DNA from 2 places in the Kitasatospora purpeofusca genome. Region 1 is predicted to be linked to the other one. Evidence: predicted binding sites of a transcription regulator. Region 1 holds the regulator's gene; the other holds the start of a gene.

Region 1 (15,147 bases):
TCTCCTGCTGGCGCAGACCGGGGACCTTGTCCATGATCTCGCGCGGCGGGCTGTAGACCTTGTTGTGCCGGCCCAGGTAGCAGGGGTCGTGGTACGTGATCAGGCCCTCGACCGGGTTGACCGGCACGAGCTTGCCCTCGTCGATGAGGTGCTGCAGCAGCTGGGTGTGGTGGATGACCTCGAAGTGGCCGCCCAGCTGCGGGTACTCGTTGGCGATGGTGTTGAAGCAGTGCGGGCAGGTCGCCACGATCCGCTTGACCGGGGCGTCCTCCAGCGCGGCGTTCAGGGTCTCGACGTTCTGCGCGCCGAGCATCTGGAAGAGGAACTCGTTGCCCAGGCGGCGGGCGGAGTCACCGGTGCAGGACTCCTCCTTGCCGAGGATCGCGAACTGCACGCCCGCGGTGTGCAGCAGTTCGGCGAAGGCCTTGGTGGTCTTCTTCGCACGGTCCTCCAGGGCGCCGGCGCAGCCCACCCAGTACAGGTACTCGACCTCGGCGGGGTCGATGTCCTCGCCGATCACCGGCACCTCGATGCCGGTCTCCTTCTTGAGCTCCTTGACCCAGTCGAGGCGGGCCTTGGTGGCCATGCCCCAGGGGTTGCCCTTGTTCTCCAGGTTCTTGAGCATGGTGCCGGCCTCGGTGGGGAACGAGGACTCGATCATGACCTGGTAGCGGCGCATGTCGACGATGTGGTCGATGTGCTCGATGTCGACGGGGCACTGCTCGACGCAGGCGCCGCAGGTGGTGCAGGACCACAGCACGTCCGGGTCGATGACCCCGTTCTCCTCGGCGGTGCCGATCAGCGGGCGCTCGGCCTCGGCCAGGGCGGCCGCCGGGACATCGGCCAGCTGCTCGGCGGTGGCCTTCTCCTCGCCCTCCGCGTCCTTGCCGCCGCCGGCCAGGAGGTAGGGGGCCTTGGCGAAGGCGTGCTCGCGCAGGCTCATGATCAGCAGCTTCGGCGAGAGCGGCTTGCCGGTGTTCCAGGCCGGGCACTGCGACTGGCAGCGGCCGCACTCGGTGCAGGTGGAGAAGTCGAGGATGCCCTTCCAGGAGAAGTGCTCGACCTGGGAGACGCCGAAGACGGCGTCGTCGGCCGGGTCCTCGAAGTCGATCGGCGCGCCGCCGCTGGTCATCGGGCGCAGCTCGCCGAGCGCGGTGGAGCCGTCCTCCGCGCGCTTGAAGTAGATGTTGAAGAAGGCCAGGAAGCGGTGCCAGGCGACGCCCATCGAGGGGTTGATGCCGATGGTGATCGCCCAGGCGAAGGAGGTGCAGATCTTCAGCATCGCGAAGATGTAGACCAGGTTCTCCAGGGTCCCGTGGGACAGGCCGCGGAAGGCCGCCACCAGCGGGTAGGAGATCAGGTACTTGGCCTCGTAGGAGCCGACGCCCTCCAGCGCGCCCTCCAGGCCGCGCAGGATCATGATGCACAGGCCGATGCCGAGGATCGTGTACTCGACGTAGAAGGCCTGCCAGGCGATCGAGCCGGCGAAGCGGGACTTGCGGCCCGCCCGGCCGGGCAGGCTCAGCAGGCGGATCACGATCAGGGCGGCGATGCCCAGCGTGGTGAAGGTGCCGACCAGTTCGGTGAAGAGCTCGTACGGCAGCCAGCCGCCGAGCACCGGCAGCACGAACTCGGCGTCGAACAGCTGGAAGAACGCGGTGAGCAGGGTCAGGCCCAGGGTGAAGAAGCCGACCGCGACGAACCAGTGGGCGACGCCGACGATCCCCCAGCGGTTCATCCGGGTGTGGCCGACGAACTCCACCGCCACGGTCCTCGCCCGCTGGGCGGGCTGCCCGAAGCGGGTGGCGTCCGGCTGGCCGGTCCGCACCACCCGGTAGATGTACAGCGCCGCACGAGCGGCGAGCGCGGTGCCGACCACGAACGTGACCAGCGAGATGACGATCGCTGCTAGCTGCATCGGCTCTCCGTCTCCTGCGGCTTGCTTGTTGCGGGTGTGCAGTGTCTCCGGGGCAGTGTACTCGTCGGTAACTTCCTGGGCCGACGGCCCGGACATTACCGTCGGGCACCACTTCTCCTGAAGATGCTCAAGGTATGGCGGCAGTCACGTGAACGCACGCCCGGGGGCACCCCGGCCGTGTCCCGGCGGCCGCCGCAGCCGCCCTCGACCCATCCTCGACCCATCCTTGGCTCACCAAAGTTGAGCGCTCCGGACTCATAGCTGTTGACGCGTCCCGGCCTGTCATGCATCCTTGAGCCTGTAAAGCTCAACTCTTCCGTGGAGGTATTTACGATGGCACGCGCGGTCGGCATCGACCTCGGCACGACGAACTCGGTCGTCAGCGTTCTGGAGGGTGGCGAGCCCACCGTCATCACGAACGCCGAGGGCGCGCGGACCACGCCGTCCGTCGTCGCCTTCGCCAAGAACGGCGAGGTGCTCGTCGGCGAGGTGGCCAAGCGCCAGGCGGTCACCAACGTGGACCGCACCATTCGCTCGGTCAAGCGCCACATGGGCACCAGCTGGAAGATCGGGCTGGACGGCAAGGACTTCAACCCGCAGCAGATCAGCGCCTTCATCCTGCAGAAGCTGAAGCGCGACGCCGAGTCCTACCTGGGCGAGACGGTCACCGACGCCGTCATCACCGTCCCGGCGTACTTCTCCGACTCCGAGCGCCAGGCGACCAAGGAGGCCGGTGAGATCGCGGGCCTCAACGTCCTGCGCATCGTCAACGAGCCGACCGCGGCCGCCCTGGCCTACGGCCTGGACAAGGACGACCAGACCATTCTGGTCTTCGACCTCGGCGGCGGCACCTTCGACGTCTCGCTGCTGGAGATCGGCGACGGGGTCGTCGAGGTGAAGGCCACCAACGGTGACAACCACCTCGGCGGCGACGACTGGGACCAGAAGGTCGTCGACCACCTGGTCAAGGTCTTCCAGGCCGGCCACGGCGTCGACCTGTCCAAGGACAAGATGGCGCTGCAGCGTCTGCGCGAGGCCTCCGAGAAGGCCAAGATCGAGCTGTCCTCGTCCTCCGAGACCTCGATCAACCTGCCCTACATCACGGCCTCCGCCGAGGGCCCGCTGCACCTGGACGAGAAGCTCACCCGGGCCCAGTTCCAGCAGCTCACCTCGGACCTCCTGGAGCGCTGCAAGGTCCCGTTCCACAACGTCATCAAGGACGCGGGCATCGCCCTCTCCGAGATCGACCACGTCGTCCTCGTCGGCGGCTCGACCCGCATGCCGGCCGTCGCCGAGCTCGTCCGCGAGCTGACCGGCGGCCAGGACGCCAACAAGGGCGTCAACCCGGACGAGGTCGTCGCCATCGGCGCCTCGCTCCAGGCCGGTGTCCTCAAGGGCGAGGTCAAGGACGTCCTGCTGCTCGACGTCACCCCGCTGTCCCTCGGCATCGAGACCAAGGGCGGCATCATGACCAAGCTGATCGAGCGCAACACCACGATCCCGACCAAGCGCTCCGAGATCTTCACCACGGCCGAGGACAACCAGCCGTCCGTGCAGATCCAGGTCTACCAGGGCGAGCGCGAGATCGCGGCGTACAACAAGAAGCTCGGCATGTTCGAGCTGACCGGCCTGCCGCCGGCCCCCCGCGGCCTGCCCCAGATCGAGGTCACCTTCGACATCGACGCCAACGGCATCATGCACGTCGGCGCGAAGGACCTCGGCACCGGCAAGGAGCAGAAGATGACCGTCACCGGTGGCTCCGCGCTGCCGAAGGACGACATCGAGCGCATGATGCGCGAGGCCGAGCAGTACGCGGACGAGGACCACAAGCGCCGCGAGGCCGTGGAGACCCGCAACCAGGCCGAGCAGCTCGTGTACTCCACCGAGAAGTTCATCGCCGACAACTCCGACAAGCTCCCGGCCGACGTCAAGACCGAGGTCGAGACCGCCATCGGCGAGCTCAAGGAGGCCCTGAAGGGCGAGGACATCGCGGCGATCCGCGACGCCTCGGAGAAGGTCTCCACCACCGCCCAGAAGCTCGGCCAGGCGCTCTACGCCAACGCCGACGCCGCCGGTGCGGCGGGCGCGGCCGGCGACGCCGGTGACGCCGGTGCCAAGGACGACGACGTCGTCGACGCCGAGATCGTGGACGACGAGAAGCCCAAGGGTGGTGCGGCATGACGGAGAAGCCGCAGGGTGCCGAGCCCGGCGACGACTCCGCCGCCGAGGAGGCCGTGATCAAGGCCGCCGAGGAGGCCGCCTCCGCCGGTGCCGAGGGCGCCGGGGCGGGCACCCCTTCGGGGGACGCCGCGGCCAAGCAGCTGGCCGAACGCACCGCCGATCTCCAGCGCCTCCAGGCCGAGTACCAGAACTACCGCAAGCGGGTCGAGCGCGACCGGCTGACGGTCCGCGAGATCGCCGTCTCCAACATCCTGGAGTCGCTGATCCCGGTCCTGGACGACATCGGCCGGGCCCGCGACCACGGCGAGGTGACGGGCGGCTTCAAGTCCGTCGCCGAGTCGCTGGAGACGGTCGTGGCCAAGCTGGGCCTGCAGCAGTTCGGCAAGGAGGGCGAGCCCTTCGACCCGACCATGCACGAGGCGCTGATGCACAGCTACTCCTCGGAGGTCACCGAGGACACCTGCGTCCAGATCCTCCAGCCCGGCTACCGGATCGGCGAGCGGATCATCCGCCCGGCGATGGTCGCGGTCGCGGAGCCCCAGCCGGGCACCCAGACCGCGCCCGGCCCGGACGCCGACACCGCCAAGGGCGGGGAGAAGAAGGACCAGGCCGACGGTGGCTCGGACAGCTGACCACCGGTGACAGCTGACAACCTTTGCGCTGCGGAGTCGTACGCCGGCCAGTACGGCGGACGGCTCCGCAGCGCGCTGTCGAGGGTCCCCGGCACCACTGACCGGGTTCCGACCGTTGACAGCACTGTGACGATGGACCTCGGGAGGTGGCGTCGGCCATGAGCGGCAAGGACTACGTGGAGAAGGACTACTACAAGGTCCTCGGCGTGCCGAAGGACGCCAGCGCCACAGAGATCAAGAAGACCTACCGCAAGCTGGCGCGCGAGTTCCACCCCGACGCCAACAAGGGCGACGCCAAGGCCGAGGAGCGGTTCAAGGACATCTCCGAGGCCTACGACGTCCTCTCCGACGAGAAGCGCCGCAAGGAGTACGACGAGGCCCGCAGCCTCTTCGCCAACGGCGGCTTCCGGTCCGGCGGCCCCGGTGGCACCGGCAGCTACAGCTTCGACTTCGGCGACCTGTTCAACGGCAACCAGGGCGGCGGCAGCGGCGGGATCGGCGACGTCTTCGGCGGCCTCTTCAACCGGGGCGGCCGGCAGGCCCAGCCGCGGCGCGGCTCCGACGTCGAGACCGAGGTGACGCTCTCCTTCGAGGAGGCCGTCGACGGTGCGACCGTCCCGCTGCGGATGACCAGCCAGGCCCCCTGCCGTCTCTGCAACGGCACCGGCGCCAAGTCCGGCACCACCCCGCGGGTCTGCCCGACCTGCGTCGGTTCCGGCACCGTGAGCCGGGGCCAGGGCGCGTTCGCGCTCTCCGAGCCCTGCCGGGACTGCCGCGGCCGCGGCATGATCGTCGACGACCCGTGCACCGACTGCCACGGCAGCGGCCGGGCCAGCTCCGCCCGCACCATGCAGGTCCGGATCCCGGCCGGCGTTCAGGACGCCCAGCGGATCCGGCTCAAGGGCAAGGGCGCCCAGGGCGAGCGCGGCGGCCAGCCCGGCGACCTCTACGTCTCCGTGCACGTCGACCCGCACCCCGTCTTCGGGCGCAAGGGCGACAACCTGACCGTGACCGTGCCGGTCACCTTCCCCGAGGCCGCCCTCGGCGGCACCATCGAGGTGCCGACCCTGAACGGCCCGTCGGTGAAGCTCAAGCTGCCCCCGGGCAGTGCCAACGGCCTGACCCTGCGGGCCCGCGGCAAGGGCGCCACCCGCAAGGACGGCACCCGCGGCGACCTGCTGGTCACCGTGGAGGTCGTGGTGCCCCAGACCGTCACCGGCGACGCGCTGACCGCACTGGAGCAGTACCGCGAGGCGACCGCCTCCGACGACCCACGAGCCGCTCTGTTCAGAGCGGCGAAGGGAGCGTGACGACCAGATGATCCCCGACGAACCCATCGGACCCGGCCTCGGTGACGGCCTGCCCGGTGGTGGCCTGCCCGGCGGCGGCGCCCGTCGCACCACGCGCCGCAGTGCCCCGCAGCCCCACTACGTGCTCACCGAGGAGACCCCGGTCTACGTGATCTCGGTCGCCGCCGAGCTCTCCGGTCTGCACCCGCAGACCCTCCGCCAGTACGACCGGCTCGGACTGGTCTGCCCCGACCGCACCGCCGGCCGGGGCCGACGCTACTCCGCGCGCGACATCCAGCAGTTGCGCGAGGTCCAGCGGCTCTCCCAGGACGAGGGCATCAACCTGGCCGGCATCAAGCGGATCATCGAGCTGGAGAACCAGGTCACCGCGCTGCGGTCCCGCATCGCCGAACTGGCCGACTCCCTGGAGGGCGCGGCCACCGCGCTCCAGCAGCGCGAGGCCACCATCCACGCCTCCTACCGCCGCGACCTGGTCCCCTACCAGCCGCCCACCCCGCACTCCAGCGCCCTGGTCGTCTGGCGCCCCAAGCGCTGACCTCCCGCGCCGCCGCGCCGTCGCCGCCGGTTTCCCCCTGGCCGGGGGGTGCCGGCGGCGCGGCGTTTGGTGAGAGAGTGCTCGGTGCAGGCAACAGCAGATCGAGAAACACCGATGCCGGCCCTCGAAGGCTCTGTCCAAGATCCCCGTAGAAGTCGGCGCCCCGGCTTCACACAGCCCTATCCGACACCAGGGAGCCGCAGATGAGCGACCCGGCCGATCCCGGACTCACCTCAGGCGGTCTCGGCGTCCTTTCGGATAATGCGCGCAAGCTGTATCTCGACATCCTGCACACCCACGGTCGCCTGATGCCCGAAAACCGCGAGGCCGCCGACGCCGAGTACCTTCAGGAGCTTCTCGACATCGGCCTGGTGGTGCCGGACACGGACGATCCGAACGTCCTCGTCGCCGTGGACCCCCAGCAGCTTTCGTCCGGGCTCATCGCCTCCTGGCAGCGCAGGGCCCTCGACCTGCTCTCCCGGGCCGAGGCGCTGCCGATCGACCTGAAGGACCTGACCGAGGCTTTCCACACGCCGAAGCAGACCGGCGGCAGCATCGAGTACGTGCGCGGAAAAGTGCTGATCAATCAACGGCTGGGCCAGTTGACCACCAGCTGTACCGAGGAGTTCCTGGCCGCGCAGCCGGGCGGTCCCCGCCCCCCGGAGGCCCTCGCCAGCAGTCGGGACCGGGATCTGGCGCTCCTCCAGCGAGGCGCCTCGTTCCGGACGATCTACCACCCGAGCACCCGCTACCACCCGGCCACCAGGGACTACGTCCTGGCGATCACGGACGGGGGCGGGGAGGTCCGCACGCTGGACGAGCCCTATACGCGACTCATCGTCGTCGACCGGCGTACCGCCATCATTCCTGTCGCCGACGACCTGAATGTGGCCGCGTTCATTCACGACAGGGCGATCATCAGCTATCTGGTCTCCGACATCTTCGAGCGCAACTGGAACCGCGCACTCGAATTCGACGGCGCCCGAGCGGTACCTCAGGAAGTCATCTCACGCCTGCGGCAGACGATCATCGATCTGCTGCTGAAGGGCACCAGCCACCGCGTCATAGCCAGGAGTCTCGGCATCAGCGAACGCACCCTCGCACGCCACATAGCGGACATGCGGGAGGACTACAAGGTCGATTCACTGTTCCAGCTCGGATACGTGCTGGCCCGGACCCCTCAGCACGGTCACCCCGAGAGCCGGCCGGACGGGCTGGACCAGGTCACCGACTGACCCGGCGAGCCCTCCGACGGACCGGCTCAGGTCCAGTTGCTGTCGCTGTCCGTCAATGCCAGCGTCCGCAGCTCCGAGGACGCGGGGCTGTGCGAAGCGGGCTGGTGGCCGGAAGCTGCCGAGACAATCTGGCTGCTCGCGGTCAATACTGCTACAACGGCAGCGATCGAAGCCGCCACAATGCGAACGTGCCGGCGCAGGCGAAGCATGCGATCACGCCTTCCTGAGTAGTCGCAAGGTATCGAGCAATGGGAACAGCTGAGCAATCGACCACATAATGCCCCAGCTCGAACGCGCGCGCCACATGCCCCCTCTGCAGAAGTGCGTCATCTCCATGCCAGGCAGTCAGATGCCACCTCGAAGCAGTGGACTCGGCCGCCCCGCACGATGGACGATCAGTTCGCTCCCGATGGTCCCGGCAAGCTCACCACACTTGCCGATGTACCTTCAATTCACCATTCGGCCCCGCCCCTCGAGCGGAGACCGCAGCCACGCCGATCGGAACCCCTGACCCAACCCTGCCGGACCTGGTGAACCCGATCAGCCACTCCCCGGAGTCGACATGACTGAGCCCTACCTGCGTCACCATGACAGCCAGGCCCACGAGGGTCGGCGTGCACGAGTCTTCCTGGCCGCGCCGCTGATGCGGTTGACCGGGCCGGCGGACAGCGTGGTGACTCTCGCCAGCCGGACGCGGCTGACGACCCTTCGCACCACCCTTCTCCGCAGTGGTGCCGCCGTCTACAGCGCCCACCACAGTGACGCCTGGACCGTCGCCGGGCGCGCTCCCGAGCCGCGGGTGCCGTCGGACTTCCGCGCGCTGCAGTCCGCGGACCTGGTCTTCGCCTACGTGGGTGCGCCGCTCTCCGCCGGCGTCAGCCTGGAGCTGGGCTGGGCGTCCGCCCTGCGCAAGCCGATCGTCCTGCTGGTGGACGAGGCCATCACCCACAACCCGCTGATCGCCACCATCGAGCAGGTCGCCCCCGTCCTGCCGCTGGTCTTCGACGACACCTGGTCCCAGGAGGCGCTCCACCACACCGTGGAGACCGCCCTCGACTGGGCCGGCATGGCGCTCTCCCTGCGCGAGGGCTTCTGGACCGCCCCCGGCGAGCAGTTCACCGTCCCCCGGCAGCAGCCCCCGGCCGTCGGCCCGACCGGCTACTGGCCCACCGGCGCGGCCGCCGGCTGATCGCGGTTCGGGCACCGGGCCCCCGCCCGGGCTCCCCGCGTCCGCCGGCCGAGCCGGAACAGCCTCTCCACGTCGTGGAGTTCCCGCGGCCGGGGCGGTGCGAGCGGTGACGGTCCGTTCGCGCCGCCCCGGCCGCGGGGCGACCGGGGCGGCGGCGGGGTCAGCCGTCGTCACGGCCGCCCCGCATCAGCCAGCCGAGCTGGAAGAGCGTCTGGGCGCCGTAGCGGTCGCGCAGGCGGGAGATGTGGGCGGCGACGGTGCGTTCGCTCAGGCCCAGCCTGGTCGCGACGGCGCGTTGGGTGAGACCTCGGGCGAGGAGGCGGCCGACGCGTTCGGGCGCGCTGTGGGCGGCGCCCCGACCGGGCGCGGTGGAGCGGCCGATGGCGTCGGCGCGGCACCAGTCGCGTTCGAAGGCGTTGACGATGAAGGCGATCCCGGCCGGGTCGGTGATGAACGCGGCGGTGCTGTGGTCGTCCGAGGCGGAGATCACGGCGACCGAGCGGTCGAAGATCATCAGCCGCTGGATGGGCTCGTCCAGGATCCGGATCAGCGAGCCGCGCCGGGTGACCTCCTCGGCGTAGGCGAGGGCGGGCGGTTCGGACATCGCGACCGGCTGGTAGATGGTGCGCAGCGAGCAGCCGCGCCGGAGCAGTTGGACGTCCTGCTGGATCGCGATCTTGAGCGCGTCGGCCGGGCGGGGTCCCGGCTGGGCGGTGAGGACCTCGGTGCGGCAGTCGGAGACCAGCTGCGAGATCCGGTGCCGGATGTGGATGTGGCCCTCGATGTAGACGGCGCCGCCGGAGCGCTCGGGCGGGCGGGGCATCGCGTCGTAGGCGCGGGTGAGGGCGTCCAGGGTGCCGGGGAGGTTCTCGGCGCGGACCAGGAGCCGGGTGGCCTCGCTGCGGAGTTCGGCGCCGAGGCGGTCGCTGACCGAGCGGGGGCTCACGGCGGTGTAGCAGGCGTCCATCGGGTTGGGCATCAGCAGGCCGATGGAGACCAGCCGGCGGACGGCGTCCCGGTCGGCCTCGGGGACGTCGGCGACGCGGATGCGGCCGCCGTCGGCGAGGATCGCCAGATAGAGGCCGCGGGCGCTCTCGTCGGGTTCGCCGGCGGTTGCTCCGGTGCCGGCCGTTCCCTCGCCGTCGGGGGTGCCGCCCGGGGCGTCCTTCGGATCCGCCGTCGCTCCGAACGTCACGTCGAACGCTCCCTGCCGGGTTCTCTCGGGGGTGTGGTGCTCCTCGCGCGCCGCGCGGTGGCCGGCGGCCTCACGGTACTGGGGACCGACGGGCCCCCGGACTCCGGGTGCCGTCGCACACGGGTCCGGGGAGCCGTCGGTCCACGCCGCGGTCACAGTGCTTCCGGCGAGGCGGAGCAGCAACGCCTCGCCGGCTCCGGTCCCGGGGGCCATCACCACACATGGCGTCCCGGCCGGCGCTCTTCCCCCCGATATGCAGGCACGTACGGACGTGCCGGTCGCATCCAGCTTTGAAGAGCAAGTCACCGTCGTCGGGCTGCGGTTGCCCGGTCGACCTGGCGTGACTCCACCCTCACAGCGTGACGGCCGGTGAACAAGTGCCGCCCTGCTGCATGTTCTCGCAATTGCAGAAACCTGCAGCGCCGGACCGGCACCGACTGCAACGGGCCGCTGCCGGTTCCTGCGAAGTCCCAGGTCAGCGGGGTGCGGTGGAAGTTCTCCGACCGTCCGTCCGGTCGGTGGCGGACGCGCGGAGTCCGGAAAACCGGACGCGGGAGGCCGTCGGAGCCGGTCCTGCGGCGCGGTCGGAGCCGGTTCCTGCGGACCTCAGCGGGCCAGCAGCCGTCCGTCGGCCAGCGCGCGGGCCGTGCCGCCGGCCGCGAGCGCCCAACCCGCCAGCAGCAGCGCGAACAGGCCGACGGCGAGTCCGGTGAACCCGGCGAAGCCGGTGTGCCGGGCCAGCGCGGCGGCTCCGGTGACGCAGGTGCCGATCGGGAAGGTGAACGCCCACCAGGTCATCCCGAAGCCCATCCCGGCCCGCCGGGCGCGCAGGTTGGCGGCGAGGGCGAGCAGCAGCCACAGCATCGCGACGCCGAGCACGGCCACGCCGTACAGCTCGGCCAGCGGCACCGCGACCGGGGCGAGCCCGGGGAGGACCGGTCCGGCGGCGTCGGCGAGCTGGTGCACGGCGGTGGTGGACTGGCCGAGCGGGCCGAGCACCAGGAACAGGGTCGGGGTGAGCGCCAGGGCGGACAGCTTGCTGTGCACCAGGCCGGTGAGCACCACCGGCAGCAGGGCCAGGGTGGCCAGCAGGCCGATCCCGAACAGCGTCGCGCAGCCGTACAGCAGGGCCTCCCGGGCGCCGCCGGCGGGCAGGTGCGGGACGAGCGCCGGGCCGGCGGCGGAGGCGACCAGCGGGGCGACCACGGGCAGCAGCCAGGTCGGGTTGGCCCCGAGCGGGGAGACCTTGTGCCGGGTGATCATCAGATAGGGGATGCCGACCGCGACGGCCAGCGCGTACAGCGTGCCCGCCGTCCACAGCACCAGGTCGATCGCGACGGCCGGGCCGGTGCCGAGCACCCGGGAGCCGACGGTCAGGGTGCCGAGGCCGACCGAGAGCAGCGCCATCGGCGGACAGCCGTAGAAGACGGCGGTGGCCGGGTTCTCCAGCAGGTGCTCCCTGGCGGCCTCGCGGTGCCGGGTCAGGTGGACCGCGCGGGCGGTGCCGAGCAGCAGCAGGGCGGCCAGTCCGAGCGCCCACACCACCTCGGCGAACCCCAGCAGGCCGGGCCACCGGACCGGGAGGGCCGCCGCGCCGTTCGCCACGATCGCGGTCCCCATGACCACCGCGTACCAGTTCGGGGTGAGCTGGGAGAGGTCGAGGCGGCGGGCCCGGTCGACGAGGCGGGCCCGGACGGACAGGGGGGGAGCGGCGCTGAGCAGGGTGACCATGGCATCAACCGTCCCCCGGGAGGTCGGCCGCCGGTAGCGCCGCCCGCTCTATGAGGGCATAGCCTGAATCTATGCCCCTCTCCCCGCGCGTCCCCGAAATCGGTGCCCTGGAGCTGCTGCTCGCGGTGGCCCGGCTCGGCAGTGTCGGCCGGGCCGCCGCCGAGATCGGGGTGAGCCAGCCGACCGCCAGCGCCAGGATCAAGGGGATGGAGCGGCAGATCGGCGTCCCGCTGCTGGAGCGCTCCCCGCGCGGCTCCCGGCCCACCGAGGCGGGCCGGCTGGTGGTCGAGTGGGCCCGGCAGGTGGTGGAGGCGGCGCAGGCGCTGGACGCCGGGATCGACGCGCTGCGCGAACGCCGGGACGCCCGGCTGACCGTGGTGGCCAGCCTGACCGTCGCCGAGTACCTGATGCCGGGCTGGCTGCTGGCGCTGCACGCGACCAATCCGGGGACGGCCGTGACGCTGCGCACCGCCAACTCGGCGGACGTGGCCGGGCACGTGCTGGCCAGGGACGCCGACCTGGGGTTCGTCGAGGGGCCGCTGCCGCCGGCCGGTCTGGCGGGCGCGGTGGTGGCGGCGGACCGGCTGGTGGTCGTGGTGGCGCCGGACCATCCGTGGGCGCGGCGGCGCTCGCCGCTGTCCGGGGCGGAGCTCTCGGCGACCCCGCTGGTGCTGCGCGAGCCGGGCTCGGGGACCAGGGAGGTGCTGGAGATGGCGCTGGCCCCGTACGGCGGCGCCGCACCGCCCCGGCTGGAGCTGGCCTCGTCGACGGCGCTGAAGGCGGCGGCGATGACCGGCGCCGGGCCGGTCTGCCTGAGCGAGCTGGCGGTGGTGGAGGAACTGGCGACCCGGCGGCTGGTGGCGGTGCGGCTGGCGGAGGAACTGGACCTGCGGCGGCCGCTGCGGGCGGTCTGGCCGTCCGGGCAGCGGCCGACCGGGCCGGCCCGGGACCTGCTGGCGCTGACCCGGCGGACGGCGGGGACGCACCAGGCGAGGATGGCCCAGGCGCGGACCCTCCCGCCGCGGTCGGCGGCCCGGCCGCAGACCGGGACGGGCGCGGCCCCCGGCGCGACCGGGACGGCCGCGCGGAGCGAGCGGCCCGTTCTGCGGGCCCGCCCCGACCGTTCACGCAAAAGTTGAGCGGAATAGACTCAACTTAGTGCATGCTGTAGAGAGCAGACATCAGCTCGACGAGGGAGGACCCCCCAGCAGTGGACGCCAGCAAGTTCACCACCAAGACGCAGGACGCCCTGTCCGCCGCGATCCGGCAGGCCGGCGCGGCCGGCAACCCGGACGTCAAACCGGTGCACATCCTGATCGCCCTGCTGGAACAGCCCGAGGGCATCGCCAAACCGCTGCTGGAGGCGGTCGGCGCGGACGTGTCCGCGATCGACGCCGAGGCCCGCCGGCAGCTGGCCGGACTGCCCAGCGCCTCCGGCTCCACCGTCGCCGCGCCGCAGCTGGCCCGCGACACGATGGCCGTGCTGACCGAGGCCGGCAAGCGCGCCGACGACCTCGACGACCAGTACGTCTCCACCGAGCACCTGCTGGTCGGCCTGGCCGCCGAGGGCGGGGCGGTGGCCGAGCCGCTGGTGCGGCAGGGCGCCACCGCCAAGGCGCTGCTGGCCGCGTTCAAGGACGTCCGCGGCAGCGCCCGGGTCACCTCACCGGACCCCGAGGGCACCTACAAGGCCCTGGAGAAGTACGGCACCGACCTCACCCAGGCCGCCCGGGACGGCAAGCTCGACCCGGTGATCGGCCGGGACCAGGAGATCCGCCGGGTGGTGCAGGTGCTCTCCCGCCGGACCAAGAACAACCCGGTGCTGATCGGCGAGCCCGGCGTCGGCAAGACGGCCGTGGTCGAGGGCCTGGCCCAGCGCATCGTGGCCGGCGACGTGCCGGAGTCGCTGCGCGGCAAGCGGCTGGTCTCCCTGGACCTCGGCGCGATGGTGGCCGGGGCCAAGTACCGCGGCGAGTTCGAGGAGCGGCTGAAGGCCGTCCTCAACGACATCAAGCAGAGCAACGGCCAGGTCGTCACCTTCATCGACGAGCTGCACACCATGGTCGGCGCGGGCGCCGGCGGCGACTCCGCGATGGACGCCGGCAACATGCTCAAGCCGATGCTGGCCCGCGGCGAGCTGCGGATGGTCGGCGCCACCACCCTGGACGAGTACCGCGAGCGGATCGAGAAGGACCCGGCCCTGGAGCGCCGCTTCCAGCAGGTGCTGGTCGGCGAGCCGAACGTCGAGGACTCGATCGCCATCCTGCGCGGCCTCAAGGGCCGCTACGAGGCGCACCACAAGGTGCAGATCGCGGACGCCGCACTGGTCGCCGCGGCCACCCTCTCGCACCGGTACATCACCTCCCGCTTCCTGCCGGACAAGGCGATCGACCTGGTCGACGAGGCGGCCTCCCGGCTGCGGATGGAGATCGACTCCTCGCCGGTCGAGATCGACGAACTCCAGCGCTCCGTCGACCGCCTGCGGATGGAGGAGCTGGCCCTGGAGAAGGAGTCGGACCCGGCCTCGGTCGACCGGCTGGCCAAGCTCCGCCGCGATCTCGCCGACAAGAACGAGCAGTTGAGCGTGCTCACGGCCCGGTGGGAGCAGGAGAAGAAGAGCCTGAACCGGGTCGGCGAGCTCAAGGAGCGGCTGGAGGACCTGCACGGCGCGCTCGAACGCGCCCAGCGGGACGGCGACTTCGAGCGCGCGTCGAAGCTGATGTACGCCGAGATCCCGGCCGCCGAGAAGGAGCTCGCCGACGCCCAGGAGCGCGCCGCCGGCGAGGACACCTCCGACTCGATGGTCAAGGAGGAGGTCGGCCCGGACGACGTGGCCGATGTGGTGGCGTCCTGGACCGGCATCCCGGCCGGCCGGATGATGGAGGGTGAGAGCTCCAAACTCCTGCGCATGGAGGAGGAGTTGGGCCGACGCCTGATCGGCCAGCCGGAGGCCGTGCAGGCCGTGTCGGACGCCGTGCGGCGCACCCGCTCCGGCATCGCCGACCCGGACCGCCCGACCGGCTCCTTCCTCTTCCTCGGCCCCACCGGCGTCGGCAAGACCGAACTCGCCAAGGCCCTGGCCGACTTCCTCTTCGACGACCAGCGGGCGATGGTCCGCATCGACATGAGCGAGTACGGCGAGAAGCACTCCGTCTCCCGCCTGGTCGGCGCCCCGCCCGGGTACATCGGCTACGAGGAGGGCGGCCAGCTCACCGAGGCGG
Region 2 (15,147 bases), 910 kb from region 1:
GCCGCGTCGCGGACCTGGTCGCGGAAGCGGTCGAGCAGCCGCTCCAGCTCCCGGGCCGGATCGCCGGCCGGGTCGACAGCGGTCCACCCGGGCAGCTCGGCCGGAACGGCGTCGGCCGGCCCGTCCAGGTCGCTCCCGTCCAGGTCGTTCTTGTCCAGGTCGATCCGGGTGACGGTGACCCGCTCGGCGGCCGAGTCGACCTTCGACTCCCCGGGCTGTCCCCAGCGGGCCGCGTCGGCCAGCCCGGCCAGGCCCTTGGTCAGCTCGGAGAGCCCCTCGGCCAGCCCGGTCGACCAGTCGCCGCGCGCCGCGTGCTCGCGGACCTGCTGCTCCACCCGGCGCTTGAGCCGCAGCGCCTCCTGCTGGGCCGCGGTCCGGGCCGCCCGGGACTGCTCGCGCAGCCGGCGGGCCTCCTCCTCGGCGGCCTTCGCCTTGGCCTTGGCGGCCTTCTCCTGCTCCTTGGCGCGCTTCGCCTGCTCCTTGGCCTGCTGCTTGAAGGCGGCGAACTCCTCCTTGGCGCGCTGCCAGGCGGCCTGGTCGCCCCACGGCCCGGCCCAGGGGTTCCCGGCGTTCTCCCGGCCCTGCTCCCCGGAGTCCGGGGCGCCGCGCCCGGCCTGCTCGGCCGCCGCGCCCCAGAGCTGCTCGCGCAGGTCCTTGGCACTGTCCCGGACGTCCTCGCGGATCGCCCCGGCGAGCTGGGTCACCGAGTCGTGGATCTCCAGTTCGAGGTCGTCCAGCTCGCCCTGCCGGGTGGCGAGTTCGGCCCGCCCGGCGTCGGTGAGCCGGTAGACCTTGCGACCGCCCTCGGTGCTGTGGGCGACGAGCCCCTCCTGCTCCAGCTTGGCGAGCCGCGGGTAGACGGTGCCGGCCGAGGGCGCGTACAGGCCCTGGAAGCGCTCCTCCAGCAGGCGGATGACCTCGTAGCCGTGGCGCGGGGCCTCGTCGAGCAGCTTGAGCAGGTAGAGCCGGAGCCGACCGTGGCCGAAGACGGGGGTCATGTCAGGCCTCCTTGGTGAGGTCGGGGCCGGTGCCGGGGGCGTCGGACTTGGTGAGGTCGGGGGCCGGCAGCTCCCGGGCGGCCCGGGTGTCGTCCTCGGCCTCCGGCCGCTGGAGCACGGTGACCGCGCCGGAGACGGTGGTGACCGAGAGGCTGCCGCTGCCGTCACCGAGCTGGCCGGAGAGGCGCTTGGTGCCCCAGTTGCCGGTGACGGTGAGCTCCTCGAAGCCGGAGGAGAGGTCGCCGCTGGTGGTGCCGGCCTCGACCTTGGTGTCGGTCAGCGGGGGCAGCCGCACGCCGACCGCGCCGCTGACCGTGTTGACCTTGATCTGCGCGGAGGCGGCGGCCGCGAGGTCCAGGGTGACCGCGCCGGTGACGGCGTTGGCGCTCACCTTCTCGGCGGTGCCGGCGAGCACGGTGAGCCGGCCGGAGACGGTGTTCAGCCTCAGCTGCCCGGCCACCGACTGGGCGTCCACGTCGCCGGTGACGGTGTTGGCGTCGGTCCGCCCGGTCAGCCCGACCAGGGTGATGTCGGCGTTGGCGGTCTGCGTCGAGACGTGCTCGGTGAAGCCGGAGACCGTCGTCGTGGCGGAGACGGTGCCGACCTTGACCTCGGTGCCGGCCGGAACGGTCACGGTGACGGCGGCGGTCCGCTTGCGCTTGAAGGAGGAGAAGAAGCCCTTCACCGACTCGACCGACTTGAGCACGTCGCCGAACTCGTTCCAGCTGCTGAGGTCCTTGTACGTGACGGTGAGGACGCCGTCGACCAGGGTGACGTGCAGCGGCTCGCCCTTGAGCTCGGTGACCTCCAGCCGGGCGGGGCCCTCGGCGGCGACCACGTTGACGGTGCCGTCGATGGTCCGCACCTGGAGCGTCCGGACCGTCTCCTCGATGGTGATCCTGTCGGGTCCTTCGACCGTCCACTGGCTCATCTCTGCCGCCTCCCGTTGCTGTGACTCGCGATGTATCGCGTCCTCTTCCAAAGACGATATATCGCGTGACGGCGAAGTCAAGGGAGTCCGACCCCGAGGCCGACCCGGACCGGACCCCGAGACGTGCCCCTACGGGGAGCACGCGAGAGGGCCCGGAGGCGGTTGCCTCCGGGCCCTCACGACGACCGTTTCACCGGGTCACTCGTCGTCCTCGTCGTCGAGCCTGGCCAGCCAGGTGGCCAGCCGCTCGACCGGGACCTCGAAGTCCGGGTTGAGGTCGACGAACTCGCGCAGGCGCTCGGCCAGCCACTCGAAGGTGACCTCCTCGTCGCCGCGGCGGCTCGCCAGCTCCTCGATGCCTCGGTCGGTGAAATACACGGTTCGCTCCGGTCCGGTGGGGATTCGACCTGGTCAGGATAGACCGGGTCAGCTGGCGCGCCAGGTGCTCACGGTGAGCTTGACCGCGCCGGTGGTGACATCCGCGACCTCGACCACCGCGACGGCGATGTTGCGGGTGATCCGGTCCCGGATGCAGAGCAGGCGGCCCGGCGAGACCCGGTTGAAGGACAGGTCGGTGTCCGGCCGGGAGTCGATCGCGACGGCGCACTGGTCGGGGGTCACGGCCGACTCGGTGATCACCGCGAAGTCCGACTTGTTGTCGCCCGCGGTGACGAAGGAGTTGGCCTTGCTGCTGCTGCCGGTGGCGTTCAGGCCCAGGCCCCACTTGAGGTCGGTGCCGCGCGGCACCACCGTCCCCGCGTCCAGGTCGATCCGGTAGGAGTCGTAGTACGCGTCGGTGCCGGGGATGGACAGCGGCTTCTCCGCCAGCAGCGGGGAGTAGCCGGTCGGCCGGGCCGGTGCGGTCACGCCGGGACCGGACGAGGCCGACGGGGGCGCGGTCACCGCCCCGGCGGACGAGCCGGAGGACTTGGTCGTGGGCGAGGTGGCGGCGGCCGAGGGGGTGGTCGCGGGGGTGGTCGCGGCCGCCGAGGCGCTGCCCGCCGGCGGCGCGGCCGGCTGGGAGCTCCCCGAGGTCGAGCCGGACTGGTGGGCAGAGTTGTTCTTGTCGTCGTCCTTGCTGAACTTGGCCATCAGCGCGACCCCGCCGGCCGTGCCGCCGACCGCCATCACCAGGGCGACGGTCAGCAGGACCTTCCAGGAGACCCCGCCCCTGCTGCGGGCCTGCTCGGGTGCGGGCGCCGGGCTGTCGGTGACCACCGGGCCGGGCGGCGGGGTGTCGTAGGACGGCGGCTCCGGCCGCAGCGGGACGGTGGGCGGGGCGCCGAGCAGCGGGCCGGTGGGGGCCTCGCCGGTCGGCTGCGCGGCGCCGTACGCGCCCAGCGGCGGCGGGACGAAGCCGGGCGGCGGGGTGTCGGGCCGGGCGGGGCCGAAGCCGGGCGGCGGCGGGCCGAAGGACGGCGCGGTGGCCGCGTGGGTGGCGGGGGCCCCGGCCGGCGACGCCGGGACCGGTGGCGGAGTCAGCGGCGGAGTGAGCGGGGACGACCCGGTCGGCGGACCCGAGGGCAGCGGGGGCGCGGCGGGCAGCGGGGTGGGCGGCGTCTTCGGCAGGTCCGAGCGGCGGGTGATCTCGGTGTTGACCTGCCGGGGCAGCCAGTCGTCGGCGAAGCGCAGCTGGCCGCCGACGCTCGGGTGGTTGCGGGCGAGCTCGATGATCTCGGCCGGCCGGGGCCGGTCCTCCGGGGACTTCGCGAGGCAGCGCAGGACCAGCTCGCGCAGATCGGCCGGCACGGCGTCCAGGTCGGGCTGCTCGTGCACCACCCGGTAGAGCACGGCGGTGTCCGGGCCGTCGCCGAACGGCGCGCTGCCGGTGGCCACGTACGCGGCCAGCGCGCCGAGCGCGAACACGTCGGTCGCCGGGGTGACCGGGCGGCCCTGGGCCTGCTCCGGGGACATGAAGGCGGGCGAGCCGATCCGGTAGCCGGTGCCGGTGAGGGCGGTGGCGTCGGCGGCCCGGGCGATACCGAAGTCGATCACCCGCGGGCCGTCGCCGGCCACCAGCACATTGGCCGGCTTGAGGTCGCGGTGGACCACCTCGACGCTGTGGATGGCCTGCAGCGCCTCGGCGATGCCGCCCATCAGCAGCAGCACGGTGCGCACCGGCAGCGCGCCGTTCTCGCGGACCACCTGCTGCAGCGAGGGCCCGGGGACGTAGGCGGTGACCAGCCACGGCGCGTCCGAGTCCAGACCGCCGGAGTCGATCACCTGGGCGGTGTAGAGGCCGTGGATGCGCTGGGCGTTGGAGACCTCCTGGGCGAACCGGCGGCGGAACTCGCTGTCCTCGGCGAACTCCGGGCGGACCACCTTGAGCGCCACCGGCCGACCGCCGGGCGTGTAGGAGAGGTAGACGCGGCCCATGCCGCCGGCCCCGAGCCGGGCGAACAGCCGGTAGCCGCCCACCTCCCTGGGGTCGTCGGGGAGCAGCGGCTGGAAGACCGGCGGGAGGGGTGCGGCGGCGGCGTCCCGTGGCGTGTCGGCGGTCATGCGGTTTTGATCCCCCTGGGAGAGCGGTGAGGTCCACCGGGCTCCGCCGGTGGGCGCGACGACGGGCCCCCGGCCGACGGTCCGGCGAGGCTCAACCTATCGATCCGTCAGCCGGTCGCGCAGGTCGGTGCCGCTTTGGTTGCAGAGCTGGGACCTTCGCACACGGCGCGGCCACCGTCCGGCCACGGCCCGCCCGGGGCCGTCCCAGCCTCCGGGAAGCGCCGGGGCAGCGTCCGTCCCGCGCCAGGGAACGACGGCGGCCCCCCGTCTCCCCGGGATCCGGGGAGACGGGGGGCCGTTGCCGTGCTCGCGCGCGACGACCGGTGGGAACCGGTGCGTCAGATCGTGAAGATCTCCTCCAGCAGCGCCTGCTGCTCGGCGCCGTGACGCTTGGCCGAACCGACCGCGGGGGCCGAGGAGGCCGTGCGGGCGACGCGGCGCAGCCGCGGGCCGTCGGCGCTGCGGCCGATGACGACCTGCAGGTGGTCGACCAGGTTCATCGCGATGAACGGCCAGGCACCCTGGTTGGCCGGCTCCTCCTGCGCCCAGACGAACTGGACGTCGTTGCCGTACTTGGCCAGCTCCTCCTGGAGCTCGGCCACCGGCAGCGGGTAGAGCCGCTCGACCCGGACGATCGCGGTGTCGGTGACGCCGCGCTCGGTGCGGGCCGCCTCCACGTCGTAGTAGAACTTGCCGGCCGTGATGACGACCTTGCGGACGTTCGCCGGGTCGACGGTGGTGTCGCCGATGACCGGGCGGAACGAGCCGGACAGGAACTCCTCCGTGGCACTCGCCGCGGCCTTCAGACGCAGCATCGACTTCGGGGTGAAGACGACGAGCGGCTTGTGGTGCGGGTTGTGCGCCTGCCAGCGCAGCAGGTGGAAGTAGTTCGACGGCAGCGTCGGCATGGCGACCGTCATGTTGTTCTGCGCGCACAGCTGGAGGAAGCGCTCCGGGCGGGCGGACGAGTGGTCCGGGCCCTGGCCCTCGTAGCCGTGCGGCAGCAGCAGGGTGACGCCCGAGTGCTGGCCCCACTTCTGCTCGGCGGAGGCGATGTACTCGTCCACCACGGTCTGCGCGCCGTTGACGAAGTCGCCGAACTGCGCCTCCCACATGACCAGCGCGTTCGGGCGGGTCAGCGAGTAGCCGTACTCGAAGCCCATCGCCGCGTACTCGGACAGCAGGCTGTCGTACACGGTGTAGCGGGCCTGGTCCTCGGTGAGGTACTGCAGCGGGGTGTAGTCCTCGCCGGTGGCCCGGTCGATCAGGACGGCGTGCCGCTGGCCGAAGGTGCCGCGGCGGCTGTCCTGGCCGGCCAGGCGGACCGGGTGGCCCTCCATGAGCAGCGAGCCGATGGCGAGGGTCTCGCCCATCGCCCAGTCGATGGTGTTGTCCTCGACCGAGCCGGCGCGGCGCTGCAGCTGCGGCAGCAGTCGCGGGTGGACGGTCAGCCAGTCCGGCAGGTTGACCTGCGAGGCGGCGATCCGCTTGACCATCTCCTCGGAGATGCCGGTCCGGATGGTGACCGGGAAGTCGGCGACCGGCTTGCCGCTGATGGCGGCGGCCGGGGCCTGGGCGGCGTCGCGGACCTCGGCGAACACCTTCTCCAGCTGGCCCTGGAAGTCCTGGAGCGCCTGCTCCGCCTCTTCCATGGTGATGTCGCCGCGACCGATCAGGCCCTCGGTGTACAGCTTGCGCACCGAGCGCTTCTTGTCGATCAGGTCGTACATCAGCGGCTGGGTGAACGACGGGTTGTCGGCCTCGTTGTGACCGCGGCGGCGGTAGCAGATGAGGTCGATCACGACGTCCTTGTGGAACTCCTGGCGGAACTCGAAGGCGAGCCGCGCGACGCGGACCACGGCCTCCGGGTCGTCGCCGTTCACATGGAAGATCGGGGCCTCGATCATGCGGGCCACGTCGGTGCAGTACATCGAGGAGCGGCTGGACGCCGGGGCGGCGGTGAAGCCGACCTGGTTGTTCACCACGACGTGCACGGTGCCGCCGGTGCGGTAGCCGCGCAGCTGCGACATGTTCAGGGTCTCCGCGACGACGCCCTGGCCGGCGAAGGCCGCGTCGCCGTGGATCTGGATCGGCAGCACCGGGAAGGTCGTGCCGCCCTGGTCCAGGATGTCCTGCTTGGCGCGGGCGATGCCCTCGACGACCGGGTCCACGGCCTCCAGGTGGGAGGGGTTCGCGGCCAGCGAGACCTTGATGGTCTCGCCGTCCAGGCCGGTGAAGGTGCCCTCGGAGCCGAGGTGGTACTTCACGTCGCCGGAGCCGTGCATCGACTTCGGGTCGAGGTTGCCCTCGAACTCGCCGAAGATCTTGCCGTACGGCTTGCCGACGATGTTGGCCAGCACGTTGAGGCGGCCGCGGTGGGCCATGCCGATGACGGCCTCGTCCAGGCGGTGCTCGGCCGCCGAGTCGATGGTGGCGTCCAGCAGCGGGATGAGGGACTCGCCGCCCTCCAGCGAGAAACGCTTCTGCCCGACGTACTTGGTCTGCAGGAAGGTCTCGAAGGCCTCGGCCGAGTTCAGCCGGCGCAGTATGCGCAGCTGCTCCTCGCGCTCCGGCTTGGTGTACGGCTTCTCCAGGCGCTCCTGCAGCCACTTGCGCTGCTTCGGGTCCTGGATGTGCATGTACTCGATGCCGACCGTGCGGCAGTACGTGTTGCGCAGCAGGCCGAGGATGTCGCGGAGCTTCATCATCCGCTGGCCGCCGAAGCCGCCGACCGCGAACTCGCGCTCCAGGTCCCACAGGGTGAGGCCGTGGGTGGTGACGTCCAGGTCGGGGTGCTTGCGCTGCTTGTACTCCAGCGGGTCGGTGTCGGCCATGAGGTGGCCGCGGACCCGGTAGGAGTGGATCAGCTCGATGACGCGGGCGGTCTTGTTGACCTCGTCGTCGTGCGTGGTGGCGACGTCGGTGGCCCAGCGGACCGGCTCGTACGGGATCCGGAGGGACTCGAAGATCTCGTCGTAGAAGCCGTTCTGCCCCAGCAGCAGCTGGTGGATCGTGCGCAGGAACTCGCCGGACGCCGCGCCCTGGATGACGCGGTGGTCGTAGGTCGAGGTCAGCGTCATGATCTTGGAGACGCCGAGGCGGGCCAGGGTCTCCGGGGCGGAGCCCTGGAACTCGGCCGGGTACTCCATGGCGCCGACACCGACGATGGTGCCCTGGTTCTGCATCAGGCGCGGCACGGAGTGCACGGTGCCGATGCCGCCGGGGTTGGTCAGCGAGACCGTGACGCCGGTGAAGTCGTCCATGGTCAGCTTGTTGGCGCGGGCCCGGCGGACGATGTCCTCGTAGGCCTGCCAGAAGCCGAAGAAGTCGAGGGTCTCGGCCTTCTTGATGGCCGCGACGACGAGCTGGCGGTCGCCGTTCGGCTTGACCAGGTCGATGGCCAGGCCGAGGTTCACGTGCTCGGGCTTGACCAGGTAGGACTTGCCGTCCTCCACCTTGTAGCTGTGGTTCATGCCCGGGGAGGCCTTGACGGCCTGGACCAGGGCGTAACCGATCAGGTGGGTGAAGGAGACCTTGCCACCGCGGGCGCGCTGCAGGTGGTTGTTGATGACAATGCGGTTGTCGATCAGCAGCTTGGCCGGGACGGCGCGGACCGAGGTGGCGGTCGGCACCTCCAGCGACGCGTCCATGTTGGTGGCGACGGCCTTGGCCGGGCCGCGCAGCTGCACCAGCTCGGGGCCGGCGGTCGCGGCGGCCGGCGCGGGCGCCGGGGCGGCGGCCTTGGGCGCCGGGGGCGCGGCCGGGGCGGCGGCGAGCGGCGCGGGCGCCACGGGGGCCGCGGGAGCCGTCGGGGCCTGCTGCACCGGCGCGGGGGCGGCCGGGGCGGCGGGGGCCTGGACGGCCGGAGCGGCGGCGGGCGCGGGGGCGGCGGCGGGGGTCGGCGTCACGCCGACCTGGGTCGCGGCCTGGGTCACTGGGGTCACCTCGGTACCGGGCTTGTAGTCGGCGAAAAAGTCCCACCAGGCTCGGTCGACCGAGTTCGGGTCCTGGAGGTACTGCTGGTAGATCTCGTCGACGAGCCACTCATTGGGGCCGAAGCCAGTGGAGCTAGCCGAGCTGTTGGGGTGTTCGGGGGACTGTGGCGACACGGCGGCAACCGCCCTCTTCCGCTTCCTTTTGGGATGTTTGGACAGCGGGGATTAAGGCTACGCCTCCGATCAGTGATCGCGCAGTCCCCGGGGGGCAGGCGTCGCCCAGATCACAGTCCTGACCTGCGGTTTGGCTGGAAATGTGCGTTAGAAAGCCACATCGGCGGGGAACCGACTGCTTCCGATCGCCGCCCAAGCCGTGACAAATACGGACAAAAGCGGGCGTTGTTCCTCTTTGTGCACTGTGTCGGATCTGTGACATCCGTCCCGTGCCGGCGGTCCGTCCGCGTCGCGGGTCCGGGGCCGGACCCGCGACGCGGAGCGCGGTCAGCGCGGACCGGGCAGCCGGACCTCGATCCGGCAGCCGCGTGCGGCCTCGGCGACCTCGATCCGCCCGCCGTGCAGGTCCACCGCCCAGCGGGCGATGGCCAGGCCCAGGCCGGTCCCGCCGTCGGCGCCGGGCCCGGCCGCGGTCGCGGTGCCGCTGCGGCCGAACCGCTCGAAGACCCTGGCCCGGTCCGCCGCGGGGATGCCGGGACCCTCGTCCTCGACCTCCAGCAGCAGCGCCCCCGGTCCCTCGTCGGGCCGGGCCCGCACCGTCACGGTGCCGCCGGGCGGGGAGTGCTTGCAGGCGTTGTCGACCAGGTTGGCGACCACCTGGTGGAGCCGCTCGGTGTCGGCGACGCCGGTCAGCCCGGCCGGGCTGACCTCCAGGGCGAGCCGGACGTCGCCGCGGCGGGAGAAGGCCCCGCCGGCCGTGGCGCCGTCCACGGTGACCCCGCGCAGCACGCCGTCCAGGAACTCGCGCACCTCGAACGGGCGCGCGTCCAGGTCGACCACACCGCCGTCGATCTTGGAGAGGTCGAGCAGGTGGGTGACCAGTCGGCCGAGCCGCTCGGTCTGCTCCAGCGCGGCACCCAGGGTCGCCGGGTTGGGCTGGACGACGCCGTCGACCACGTTCTCCAGCACGGCCCGCAGCGCCGCGATCGGCGTGCGCAGCTCGTGCGAGACGTTGGCGACCAGCTCGCGCCGGTGCCGGTCGGAGGCCTCCAGGTCGGACGCCATCTGGTTGAAGGTCGTGGCGAGCTCGCCGATCTCGTCGCGCGAGTTCACCTCGACCCGGCGGCTGTAGTCGCCGGAGGCCATCGCGCGGGCGGCGGCGGTCATGTCGCGCAGCGGGGCGGTCAGCCCGTGCGCGAGGAACTGCATGAAGAGCAGCGAGGCGATCATCGAGAAGATCATGATGATCCGGATCTGGGTCTCGGACCGGATCGCCACGACCACCATGCCGGTGGCCAGGAAGACCGAGACGATCACCAGGAGGGCGAGTTTGCCCTTGATGGAGCGGACCGGGTCGAGCGGCCGGATGTCGGCCCAGACCCGTTTCGCGGCGCGTGCGGCCAGGGTGGGCGGCCGACTGCCGTCGATGTCCCCGTTGCGTTGCTGTGGAAAGGTCATTGGTCCCCTGTGGTCCCCCGCGTGGGTCCGCCGCACGGCGGTTCGGGACAACGGGCCCCCCGGCGGCCCGGTGTCCGAGGGTGGTGCCGCTACGAGAGCGGTGCCTCCAACGCGTACCCGACACCGTGCACGGTGCGGATCCAGCTGGCGCCGATCTTGCGGCGCAGCGCCTTGACGTGGCTGTCGACGGTGCGGGTGCCGGACGCGTCCGTCCAGTCCCAGACCTCGGCCAGCAGTTGCTCACGGGTGAGCACGGCGCGCGGCTGGGCGGCCAGGCAGGCGAGCAGGTCGAACTCGGTCGGCGTCAGGTGGACGTCGCCCGAGGCGAGCCGGACCCGGCGCTGCACGTGGTCGATCTCCAGCTCGCCGAAGCGCAGGCTGCCCAGCGCGGGCGTCCGGGCGGCCTGCTGGGCGCGCTCGACGCGGCGCAGCAGCACGTTGACCCGGGCGGCCAGTTCGCGCATGGAGAAGGGCTTGGTCATGTAGTCGTCGGCGCCGACGCCGAGGCCGACCAGCAGGTCCGTCTCGTCGTCCCGCGCGGTGAGCATCAGGACCGGTACCGGGCGCTGGGCCTGGATCCGGCGGCACACCTCCAGTCCGTCGAAGCCGGGCAGCATGATGTCGAGGACGACGAGGTCCGGCTGCCAGGTGTGGAAGCCGTCGACGGCGCCGGGGCCGTCGTGGGCCACCGCCACCTTGAAGCCCTCCGCGCCCAACCGGGCCGCGATCGACTCGGCGATCGTGGGCTCGTCCTCCACCACCAGCACTCTGCGCTGGCTGCTCACCGTGCCGCCGGTGTTCTGGTTGTCCTGCTGAATTTCTGTCACGGTCACGCCACCGCCCCCAGGGCTGCGGGCCGGCCACCTGTGGGGATGGCGAAGGCTCCGCTTCGTAGTCTTGTTCCGTCGTGGACTGTGCCGGGTCCGCCGTCCCGTCGCGTGCGGGGGTGGCGGCGAGGGCGTGGGCCGCTCTCCGTCTCCCGTACACCTCGCAGCGTACGGACCGCAGGTGATTCCCGGCAGGTGGACCGGACATTTCCGGCCCACGGACCGGTCGCTCGGACCGGCTTTCCGGCCCACCGGGAAGTGGGCACGGGCCGATACCTTACCCGGCGTTTTTTCACTCTGTAACGGTACGTATGCACATGAGTTGACACCAAGCCGCCGGTCAGGGCGGAAAGCGGCCCCGAAAGGGGTAGAAGGTCTGGACCAATGCGGGCCCGTACGGACCCCGGATCCTCACGGCGTTCTCCCAGCGGACTCCCAGCTCCCGGACGTACCGTGACCACGACAAATTCGTGAGGGGTGGGATTTCCGGTACGCGCCGGTACGTTGGGTACGCGCGGGTGACGGCTGCGGGCGTTGGAGCGGAGGCGGCATGACGGAGCGACAGGCGCCCGCCGGGTACGGCGGGCCGCCGTACGGGATGCTCCGGGCCGGTCTGCGGAGCGGCGCGGTCGACTGGATCCTGGCCCGGGTGCCGACCCTGCGCCGCAATCCCTTCGCCCTCGGCTATCTCGCCGTGGTCGGCGCCACCACCACTTTCGCCGGGCTGGCCGACCCGGAGCTCGTGCTCCGGCTCCAGGAGGCCTCCAGTTCGGACGGGCACAATCTTTTGCAGCACCCGCTGCGCGCGCTGCTGTTCAGCGGCTTCTGGGTGGCCGGACCGGTCTGGATGCCCTACCTCTGGGCCTTCGCCTTCACCGTCGCGCCGCTGGAGCGCCGGGTCGGCCCCGGCCGGGCGGCCGTGGTCTTCGCGGCCGGGCACGTCGCCGCCACCCTGCTCTCCCAGGGCGTGGTCGTCGCCGCGGTGGAGACCGGGCGGATGGAGCCGGCCGCCATGGACCACCTCGACATCGGTGTCAGCTACGGCGTGCTCGCCAGCCTCGGCGCGCTGGCCGGGCTGCTCCGGCCGGCGGGGCGCGTGGCCGTGCTCGCGCTGGCGGTGGCGCTGATCGCGGACCAGATCGCCGCCGAGCGGGACCTCGTCACCGGGATCGGCCATCCGGTGGCGCTGCTGGCCGGGGTGGCGCTGTGGCGGTGGCTGCGCCGCTGGGACGGCCACCGGCCGCGCCGCGCCCCCCGCCGTGCCCCGCTCGGGGTGCCCGCCGAGCTGTCGTCCCGGCCGGCCTCCGCGTCCGCGTCCGCGGTCCGCCGGGCCGCTCCCGGGCCCGCGTGGCCGGGCCGCTCCTGAGGCTGTGCGGGTGGGGGCCCCGGGCCCGCGTGGCCGGGGTCCGTCCGCCGGGACCGCTTCCCGGTCCGCCCGCCGGGCCTTTTTGACGGCCCCGCGCCGACCCGCGTCGACCCCGTTCCGTTCGCTCACGGCGAACAGACGGCGGGGAACATCCGGCGGCCGCCAAGCCTTAGTCAGGTCGGCTCAAGTTCACTGACTGGGGAGAGATCATGGCATCGACGTCCACACCGCTCACCCTGCCCGTGCTGCCGCTCGACGACGAGGTCGTCCTGCCGGGCATGGTCGTCCCGCTGGACCTGAAGGACGCCGAGGTCCGCGCCGCCGTCGAGGCCGCGCGCGCCGCGGCCACCGGCGGTGCCGGGAAGCCCCAGGTACTGCTGGTCCCGAGGGTGGACGGCTCCTACGCGGCGGCCGGCACCCTCGCCACCGTCGAGCAGGTCGGCCGGCTGGCGGACGGCGACCCGGCGGCGCTGGTCCGCGCGGTGCGCCGGGTGCGGATCGGCGTCGGCACCACCGGGCCCGGCGCCGCGCTCTGGGTGGAGACCACGCCGTTCCGCGAGTCCTCCGTGGGCACCCCGGTGGCCGGCCGGGCCGCCGAGCTGGTCAAGGAGTACAAGTCGCTCTCCACCCAGTGGCTGCGTCGCCGCGGCGCCTGGCAGATCGTCGACCGGGTGGCCGCGATCGAGGGCGTCGGCGAGCTCGCCGACAACATCGGCTACGCGCCCTTCGCCACCGCCGAGCAGAAGCTCAAGGTGCTGCTGGAGGCCGACCAGGTCGCGCGACTGGAGTACGCGCTCGGCCTGCTCCGCGACCACCTCGCCGAGGAGGAGGTCAACGACACCATCCGCAAGGACGTCGAGGAGGGCGTCGCCAAGCAGCAGAAGGAGTTCCTGCTCCGCCGCCAGCTGGAGGCCGTCCGCAAGGAGCTGGCCGAGCTGAACGGCGACCCGGCCGACGAGGAGGACGACTACCGCACCCGGGTCGAGGCCGCCGACCTCCCGGAGAAGGTCCGCGAGGCCGCCCTCAAGGAGGTCGACAAGCTGGAGCGGGCCAGCGACCAGTCGCCCGAGGGCTCCTGGATCCGCACCTGGCTGGACACCGTGCTGGAGCTGCCCTGGAACGAGCGGACCGAGGACAGCTACGACATCGCCGGCGCCCGCGCGGTGCTCGACGCCGACCACGCCGGCCTGGCCGACGTCAAGGACCGCATCGTCGAGTACCTGGCCGTCCGCAAGCGCCGGGCCGAGCAGGCCGCCGCGGGGCAGGGGCTCGCGGCGCAGCCGGACGGACCGGGCGAGCAGGACGGACCGGGCGAGGTCGCGCCCCCGAAGGGCGGCGGACGACGGGCGGGCGGCGCGGTGCTCGCGCTGGTCGGCCCGCCCGGCGTCGGCAAGACCTCGCTCGGCGAGTCGGTGGCCCGCGCCATGGGCCGCACCTTCGTCCGGGTCTCGCTCGGCGGCGTCCGGGACGAGGCCGAGATCCGCGGCCACCGGCGCACCTACGTCGGCGCGCTGCCCGGCCGGCTGGTCCGGGCGCTCAAGGAGGCCGGTTCGATGAACCCGGTCGTCCTGCTCGACGAGATCGACAAGGTCGGCTCCGACTACCGGGGCGACCCGGCCGCCGCCCTGCTGGAGGTGCTCGACCCGGCGCAGAACCACACCTTCCGGGACCACTACCTGGAGGTCGAGCTGGACCTCTCCGACGTGGTCTTCCTCGCCACCGCCAATGTGCTGGAGTCCATCCCCGAGCCGCTGCTCGACCGGATGGAGCTGGTCCGCCTGGACGGCTACACCGAGGACGAGAAGGTCGTCATCGCCCGCGACCACCTGCTCCCGCGCCAGCTGGAGCGGGCCGGTCTCAAGGACGAGGAGGTCGCGGTCGACGAGCCGGCGCTGCGGAAGCTGGCGGGCGAGTACACCCGCGAGGCCGGCGTCCGGAACCTCGAACGGGCGATCGCCCGGGTGCTGCGCAAGGTCGCCGCGCAGACCGAGCTGGGGGAGCGCGAGCTGCCCGCCGCGATCGGCGCGGAGCAGCTGCGGGCCCTGATCGGCCGGCCGCACCACGTGCCGGAGGCGGCCCAGGAGCCCGCCGAGCGCCGCACCGCGGTGCCCGGGGTGGCCACCGGCCTTGCGGTCACCGGGGCCGGCGGCGACGTCCTCTTCATCGAGGCCTCGCTCGCCGACGCCGAGACCGGCGGCACCGGGCTGACCCTGACCGGCCAGCTGGGCGACGTCATGAAGGAGTCCGCGCACATCGCGCTCTCCTACCTGCGCTCGCGCGGGGCCGAGCTGGAGCTGCCGGTCACCTCGCTGCGGGACCGGGGAGTGCACCTGCACATCCCGGCCGGCGCCGTCCCCAAGGACGGTCCGAGCGCCGGCATCACCATGACCACCGCGCTGGCCTCGCTGCTCTCCGGGCGCAAGGTGCGCGCCGACGTGGCGATGACCGGTGAGGTGTCGCTGACCGGGCGGGTGCTGCCGATCGGCGGGGTGAAGCAGAAGCTGCTCGCCGCCGACCGGGCCGGGGTCACCACGGTGATCATCCCCCGGCGGAACGAGGCCGACCTGGACGACGTCCCGGCCGAGGTGCTGGCGCGGCTCACCGTGCACCCGGTGGCCGACGTCCGGGAGGTGCTGCGGCTGGCCCTGGAGCCGGCCGAGGTGCTGGCCGCCGTCGCCTGACCCGGCCCGTCCGGTCACTTCTGCGGCCCCGCACGGAGCCCGGTTCGCCGGACGGGACGGGCTCCGTGCGCCGTGCCAGACTGCGAAGATGCCGTCCCTCACCCAGCGCGTCCTGGTCCGGGTACCGGGCCGGGTGCGACCGGCCCTGGTCCGGCACCGGCGGCTGGTGAAGTTCCTGCTGGTCGGCAGCGGCTGCTTCGCGCTGACGGTGCTGATCAACTACGCACTGCGGTTCACCGTCATGCCGAGCAAGCCGGTGCTGGCGCTCACCGTGG

The links. Region 1 encodes HspR, which represses chaperone genes until heat shock. Its sites were predicted from a motif close to TTGAGNNNNNNNNNCTCAA; they were not measured.
Region 2: the regulator HspR is predicted to act here: its motif matches at 12,360-12,378, upstream of lon (endopeptidase La).

The regions. Positions count from the first base shown of each region.
Region 1 covers NZ_CP108561.1:5,113,331-5,128,477, reverse strand. The annotation lists gene OG715_RS22740 ((Fe-S)-binding protein) at 1-1,918, opposite strand, end outside; gene dnaK (molecular chaperone DnaK) at 2,252-4,099, shown strand; gene grpE (nucleotide exchange factor GrpE) at 4,096-4,731, shown strand; gene dnaJ (molecular chaperone DnaJ) at 4,890-6,041, shown strand; gene OG715_RS22720 (heat shock protein transcriptional repressor HspR) at 6,049-6,576, shown strand; gene OG715_RS22715 (TrmB family transcriptional regulator) at 6,780-7,811, shown strand; gene OG715_RS22710 (TIR domain-containing protein) at 8,374-9,000, shown strand; gene OG715_RS22705 (LuxR C-terminal-related transcriptional regulator) at 9,161-10,195, opposite strand; gene OG715_RS22700 (TDT family transporter) at 10,802-11,926, opposite strand; gene OG715_RS22695 (LysR family transcriptional regulator) at 11,998-13,065, shown strand; gene clpB (ATP-dependent chaperone ClpB) at 13,137-15,147, shown strand, end outside.
Region 2 covers NZ_CP108561.1:6,027,516-6,042,662, forward strand. The annotation lists gene OG715_RS26515 (PadR family transcriptional regulator) at 1-998, opposite strand, end outside; gene OG715_RS26520 (DUF4097 family beta strand repeat-containing protein) at 1,000-1,929, opposite strand; gene OG715_RS26525 (DUF6104 family protein) at 2,128-2,307, opposite strand; gene OG715_RS26530 (serine/threonine-protein kinase) at 2,356-4,431, opposite strand; gene OG715_RS26535 (multifunctional oxoglutarate decarboxylase/oxoglutarate dehydrogenase thiamine pyrophosphate-binding subunit/dihydrolipoyllysine-residue succinyltransferase subunit) at 4,770-8,540, opposite strand; gene OG715_RS26540 (sensor histidine kinase) at 8,868-9,998, opposite strand; gene OG715_RS26545 (response regulator transcription factor) at 10,088-10,825, opposite strand; gene OG715_RS26550 (rhomboid-like protein) at 11,376-12,191, shown strand; gene lon (endopeptidase La) at 12,401-14,872, shown strand; gene OG715_RS26560 (GtrA family protein) at 14,961-15,147, shown strand, end outside.